Regions from separate parts of the Secundilactobacillus muriivasis genome, predicted to be linked through region 1. Evidence: predicted binding sites of a transcription regulator. Region 1 holds the regulator's gene; the other holds the start of a gene.
What was found. Region 1 encodes HrcA, which represses chaperone genes, less so after heat shock. Its sites were predicted from a motif close to TTAGCACTCNNNNNNNNNGAGTGCTAA; they were not measured.
Positions count from the first base shown of each region.

Region 2: a site for HrcA is predicted at 1,645-1,671, ahead of ACYVR3_RS00490 (ATP-dependent Clp protease ATP-binding subunit). Genes of this name have one in related genera too.

Region 1 is NZ_BAABMI010000035.1:51,470-54,889, reverse strand. Features, by position in the region: gene ribF (riboflavin biosynthesis protein RibF) at 1-781, shown strand, start outside; gene hrcA (heat-inducible transcriptional repressor HrcA) at 888-1,931, shown strand; gene grpE (nucleotide exchange factor GrpE) at 1,948-2,583, shown strand; gene dnaK (molecular chaperone DnaK) at 2,630-3,420, shown strand, end outside.
Region 2 is NZ_BAABMI010000003.1:76,277-79,696, forward strand. Features, by position in the region: gene ACYVR3_RS00490 (ATP-dependent Clp protease ATP-binding subunit) at 1-1,513, opposite strand, end outside; gene ACYVR3_RS00495 (class I SAM-dependent methyltransferase) at 1,833-2,582, shown strand; gene ACYVR3_RS00500 (hypothetical protein) at 2,661-2,852, shown strand; gene ACYVR3_RS00505 (phosphocarrier protein HPr) at 3,024-3,290, shown strand; gene ptsP (phosphoenolpyruvate--protein phosphotransferase) at 3,290-3,420, shown strand, end outside.

The DNA.
Region 1 (3,420 bases):
GCTCGTATATCAACCGATGACGGCAACGAGTAACCGCTATTTAACGGTAAACACGCGTAAAATGGCGTTGTTTGAACAGTTAGGCGTTGAAATCGTCTATCAGGTCAGCTTTACTAGCCAGTTTGCGGCTTTAAAACCACAGGAATTCGTTGACCAGTATTTGGTTAAATTCCACCCAGAAGTTGTTGTGGCTGGGTTCGACCACACTTATGGGCCGAAGGATGTTGCCACGATGGACCGGTTAGCAGAATTTGCTCAGGGCCGGTTTGAAATCGAAACCGTGGGTAAGGCTGAGGATCAGGATAAAAAGATCAGTTCAACTCGCATTCGTCGGAATTTGGACGACGGTGACATTCAAACGGTTAATGAGTTATTGGGGTACCGGTACCGGACTAGTGGCACCGTGATGCATGGTGAGGCCCGTGGGCGGACATTAGGGTTCCCAACGGCCAATGTGAGTCAGGAACCGCATTATTGGTTGCCAGGTATCGGCGTGTACGTTACCCGGCTAAAAATTGGTGATAAGTGGCATTTGGCGATGACCTCGGTTGGCCACAACGTAACGTTTGGTGAAGGCCGTCCCGTGACGGTGGAGGCTAATCTGCTTAATTTTCATGAAGCCATTTATGGTGAAGTCGTGGATGTTGAGTGGTTGTATAAGCTACGTGGCGAAGTTAAATTTGAATCAGTTGAGGACTTAATTGCGCAACTTAAGCAGGATGCGATGGCAACACAACGGTATTTTGACGCCCATAAAAACGACAAATTAGCACTCGATTAATTTAATTGCTAAAAATTGCGGCGGAATACTTGACTTAAAAAACCGACTTTGATACATTATATATGTGTCTTAGCACTTGGATAACATGAGTGCTAAAAAAGAGGTGATGATCACGTTAACGGATAGACAGAAGATGATTTTAAAGGCGATTGTCCGCGACTACACGAGTAGCGGGGTACCGGTAGGGTCTAAGGCCCTAGCTAGTCAACTCCCAATGCGCGTGAGTTCGGCGACCGTCCGGAATGAAATGGCGGCATTGGAAGAACTCGGTTTGATTACCAAGACGCACTCTTCTTCTGGTCGGATCCCTTCAGTGAAGGGGTATCGTTACTATGTCGATCATTTAGTTCAACCAGATCCAATCAAGTCTAACGATATTGATTTAATCAAGTCATCGTTAGACGGCCAGTTCCTCAAAATTGATGAGATCATTGAAACATCGGCTAAGATTTTGTCCAACCTGACTTCCTATACAGCCTTTACGTTGAAACCAGAACTAAAGGAGAGCCGCTTAAGCGGATTTCGGTTAGTGCCGCTGGGACAACGCCAAGTGATGGCAGTGCTGGTGACGGATAACGGCGACGTTGAGTCACAGACGTTCAACATTACGCCGGATGTTACCGGAGAGCAGTTGGAGTCGGTGGTTCGGCTCATTAATGATCAACTGGTGGGCAAGCCACTGAACGAAGTGCTACAGGATCTTCAAACGAAGATTCCGTTGCAGGTCGTTCAGTATCTTCAAAGTCCAGATGGCTTCTTGAAGATTTTTGGCAACGTCCTTACCAAAGCCGCGCAGGAGCGTTTCTACGTTGGCGGACGGTTGAATCTATTGAACTTTTCGGATAGTAGCGACGTTGATGAACTCAAATCGCTGTATACGTTGATGGATCGAACGGATGACATGGCCAGTGTGCTGGGTCAGCCGTCGGATCACATTCAAGTGAAGATCGGCAATGAGATCACAAACGACATCTTGAAGGATTACAGTTTAATTACTGCAACCTACGAGGTTGGCCCGCATGGTAAGGGTGTTATCGCCCTGCTTGGACCGACCCGGATGCCGTACTCACGAATGATCGGGTTAGTAGGGGCCTTTCGACAGGAACTTGCGAAGCGGTTAATTGATTATTATCGATATTTTGATCAGTAGTAAAGGGGTGTTATGTGTGGCTCAAGACGAAGCAAACAAACAGTCGAAAGAAGCAGCAAAGGCCAGTGATTCAGCCGCAACTGAAGCTGAATCAACTGCAAAAGCTGATGCAACTCAAGCGGATCCTTCAGCACAAGCAACGGCGTCAGATTCGACGACCGATGCCACTAAACCGGCTGATGATGCGCTTCAAGCAGCGTTAACTCAAGTAGCTGATTTGAAGCAACAGTTAGACAAAACTTCAGATCAGTACTTGCGAGCAGAAGCTGAGATCAAGAACATCCAGGCGCGTAACAAGAAGGATCAAGCGGCGTTATCAAAGTATGATGGGCAACAATTAGCTCATGATATTTTGCCAGTCCTTGATAACCTTGAACGCGCAATGGCAATCTCCGTTGAAGGTGAACAGGGCGAATCCCTCAAGAAGGGGATCGAGATGGTGCAACAGCATTTGACCGAAGCCCTCACCCGCAACGGTGTCAGTGAGATCAAGGCTGAAGGCGAGAAGTTCGATCCGAACTTCCACCAAGCTGTTCAAACTGTTCCGGCCGAAAACGATGACCAACAAGACCACGTTGCACAGGTCTTGCAAAAGGGTTATCAGTTTAAGGATCGGGTATTGCGGCCAGCAATGGTCGTTGTTGCCCAGTAGCAACCAATCAAAAAAGCATAAATTCTAAGAAGAAGGTAAATCATACATGGCAAGTAATAAGATTATCGGTATTGACTTAGGGACGACGAACTCTGCAGTAGCTGTTCTTGAAGGTAGCGAACCTAAAATCATTCCAAACCCAGAAGGTGGTCGGACAACGCCATCAGTTGTTGCATTTAAAGATGGCAAACCATCAGTTGGTGAAGTTGCTAAGCGTCAAGCAATCACGAACCCGAACACGGTTTCTTCAATTAAGAGTCACATGGGCGAAGCCGGTTACAAGGTTAACATTGAAGGCAAGGATTACACGCCACAACAAATCTCAGCAATGATCTTACAGTACATCAAAGGTTTCGCTGAAGATTACATTGGCGACGAAGTCACCCAAGCGGTTATCACCGTGCCAGCTTACTTTGATGACGCTCAACGTCAAGCGACTAAGGATGCCGGTAAGATTGCTGGTTTGGACGTTAAGCGGATCATCAACGAACCAACTGCTTCATCATTAGCATACGGCTTGGACAAGCAAGATTCTGACGAAAAGATCTTGGTTTATGACCTTGGTGGTGGGACCTTTGACGTTTCCGTTCTTGACTTAGGCGACGGCGTCTTCGAAGTGCTCTCAACCAACGGTGATACGCACCTTGGTGGGGATGACTTTGATAAGACCATCATGAACTGGTTGATCGATCAATTTAAGTCAGCTAACGGCATCGACTTGTCAAAGGACAAGATGGCGATGCAACGGTTGAAGGAAGCTGCTGAAAAGGCCAAGAAGGACTTGTCAGGGGTTACCGAAGCCCAAATCAGCTTGCCATTTATCTCTGCTGGTGAAGC
Region 2 (3,420 bases), on a different contig from region 1:
AGCCGAAGAGTTCACGCGCTAATTGCTTAGCGAGCTCGGTCTTACCAACCCCGGTAGGACCAACGAATAGGAACGAGCCGATTGGTCGACCAGTGCCGTTCAAACCAATTCGGTTCCGACGAATGGCACGAGAAACTTTATCAACCGCTTCGTCTTGACCAATGACGTGGGACTTCAATTGCCCACCAAGGTCGCGGAGCTGTTCTTGTTCTTTGTTTTGAAGTTCGCCAACTGGGATACCAGTTTTTTCTTCCACGATTTGTTGCATATCCGCTTCGGTGACCTTTGGTTGTTCGTCAGAAGACGATGCCGTTTGGGAACTCTTCGCGTTTTCAAGTTTCGTCACTTGATCACGGTAGTAGGCGGCTTTTTCGTAGTCTTCCTGCTTTAAGGCAGCTTGCTTTTGATCTTCAGCAGCTTTGATCTTATCATCGATGGTTTTAGGATCGACAACGTTGATCGTCAAATTCTTCTTTGAGCCAGCTTCGTCCAAAAGGTCGATAGCCTTGTCAGGTAAGAATCGGTCTTGAATGTAACGATCAGATAATTTGACCGCTGCTTCAATGGCGTCATCAGTATATTGAACGTGGTGGTAGTCTTCGTACTTCTTTTGAATGCCCTTCAAAATTTGAATGGCTTCTTCAGAGGAAGGTTCGTTAACCGTTACGGGTTGAAGACGACGGGCGAGGGCTTGATCCTTTTCAATATCACGGTATTCATTTAAAGTTGTTGCCCCAACGAGTTGGAATTCACCACGAGCAAGAGCTGGTTTCAAAACGTTACCAGCATCCATGCCACCTTCGGCATTACCAGCACCCACGATTTCGTGAATTTCGTCAATGAACAGGATAATGTTTGGGTTCTTTTGAACCTCTTCCATTAACTGTTGCATCCGTTGTTCAAATTGACCACGAATCCCAGTTCCTTGAACCAGAGAAACGACGTCAAAGCGGATAATCTTTTTATTGATCAGTTTTTGAGGAACGTCACCCGAAACGATCTTTTGGGCTAAGCCTTCGACAACGGCCGTTTTACCGACCCCAGCTTCACCGATTAAGACGGGATTGTTCTTCGTGCGTCGGTTCAAGATTTCGATGACCCGAGCGATTTCCTTATCACGACCGATCACGGGGTCGATTTTACCTTGGCTTGCAAGTTCAGTGAGATCGAGGCCATATTGACCGAGGAGTCCGCCGCCCTTGTTACCTTGGCCATTGTTGTTACCGCCCCTTGGGCCATTAGGCTGAGTAGGGGGAACTTGTTGTTGATAGCCCTGTTGACCATTGTTCAGATTACCATTTTGGATGGATCTGAAAATATCATCAAGGCTGTTAAAACCAAATGGGTCTTGTGCCATACGTGCACCTCCGTTTCCAGAATTAGGGTTGTTAGATTGCTGATTTTTCAGCAATTGATAGCAATTTTGACATAAATCAACTTGCTGTCGCTCTCCATTAACGTTTAGGTAGAGATGAATTGTCGCTTCGCGTTGATGACAGTTCTGACAGAGCATATTTTGACTCCTTTCTCATTAAAGTCGTCAGGTCAATTGGTGTTAATTGTTTGACCAATCTTGACCATTGACCATATTATACAATATTCAAGTCGGAACGCAAGCGGTTTGCTCACGTTTTCAAGATAAAATTAGCACGACACTTGTGCGAGTGCTAATTCAAGTAATGTTGTATCGCAATCAGCGTTTCAGTGCAAGGATTTTGATTCAATTCACAAGATTGATTGTTAAAATACGAAGTCATGGGCTACTCTTTCACTTACGATGGCGGTACAATTGATGCACTTCTTTTTGAAGTCACTACATAGAAAATGAGATGATGTTATTGAAGTGGAATGCACAACTATATGACCAGCAACACGATTTTGTGGCCGCTTACGGTAAGGGGTTGTTGACGTTTATTCCGCAACAACCGAACCAAGCGATTTTAGACCTTGGCTGCGGGACTGGCGGACTAACGGCACAGTTAACCCAATTAGGTCATCGGGTACTGGGAATCGACAGCTCAGCAAGTATGATTGCCGAAGCGAAACGGACGCACCCCAAGGCTGAGTATCAGGTCCAAAACGCGCTCAAGATGGCCTACCAAAACGAATGGGACGTGGTATTTTCAAATGCCGTCTTTCACTGGATCCCCAACCATCAGTTGCTCATGAATCAAATCGCGCGGGCGCTAAAACCAAATGGCGTACTCGTTTGTGAGTTTGGCGCTGCTGGCAATATTGCCACCATTGAACGTGGCTTTGATGCGGCGCTACAACGCGTTGGTGGTCGGTATCAGTCAAGGTTTAATTTTGCAACTGCTGAGGCGTTCGGCAATGAGGTTGAGCATGCTGGAATGACGATCGAACAGGTTGAAACCTATGATCGACCAACGCCATTGAAGGGTGGCGAAGCCGGATTAGCCAACTGGGCCCGGCAATTCTTTGCCAGTGATTTGGCACGCTATAATAACCAGCAACAAACTGAAATTTTAACGGCGATGGCGGATTACGTTCGACCAACACTCTGGGATGGCCAGCAGTGGGTCGCTGATTACCGGCGACTAAGGTGTGTCGCTCACCGATAACGGGATAAAAGTTGGGTGAACGGGCAACTTTTTGTTAAACTAGAACAGCAGACTAATGATGAAAGGGGGAGATGACGAGTGGCAACTGATTATACAGCACTAATGATGCAACTTAAAAATGGTGAAATCGAAACGTTCACCGTTGAGCCGACTGATTTTATGACGTTTCAAACCGCCTACATGGCTTTTGAATTCCGAAAACGCATCATTGGTAAGGCTGAAAAAAACGGGACCGTGATTTATCATTATGATCACGACCAAACACAATAAATTTAGTGATGTAAGCGGTTGATAAATGCTTACATTCGCTTGTATTTTAGTGCATTAATTGATATTCTTAGGATAAAGGTAACTTTCGTTGAATCTCGTGAAAACAATTTTCATGAAATCTAGCGATTGAGGCCTATAAAGACTATAGTTCGTCGAAGGAGATCGATATTTATGGAAAAACGTAACTTCAAAATCACCGCAGAAACAGGGATTCACGCACGTCCAGCAACTTTATTAGTTCAAGCTGCTAGTAAGTATAACGCTGACATCACTTTAGAATATGATGGCAAGTCAGTTAACTTGAAGTCAATCATGGGCGTTATGTCATTAGGCGTTGGCCAAAACACCAACGTCACGATTGCTGCCGATGGCGATGACGAAAAGGAAGCTATGGAAGAAGTCGCTAAGACGATGAAAGAAGAAGGCCTCTCTGAATAATGGCCCGTCAGGTACTGAAGGGAATTGCGGCCAGTGATGGCATTGCGATTGCCGAGTCATATCGACTAGTTGAACCTGACCTTTCCTATTCTAATGCGCCCATTACGGACGTTAACGCTCAGATTACTCG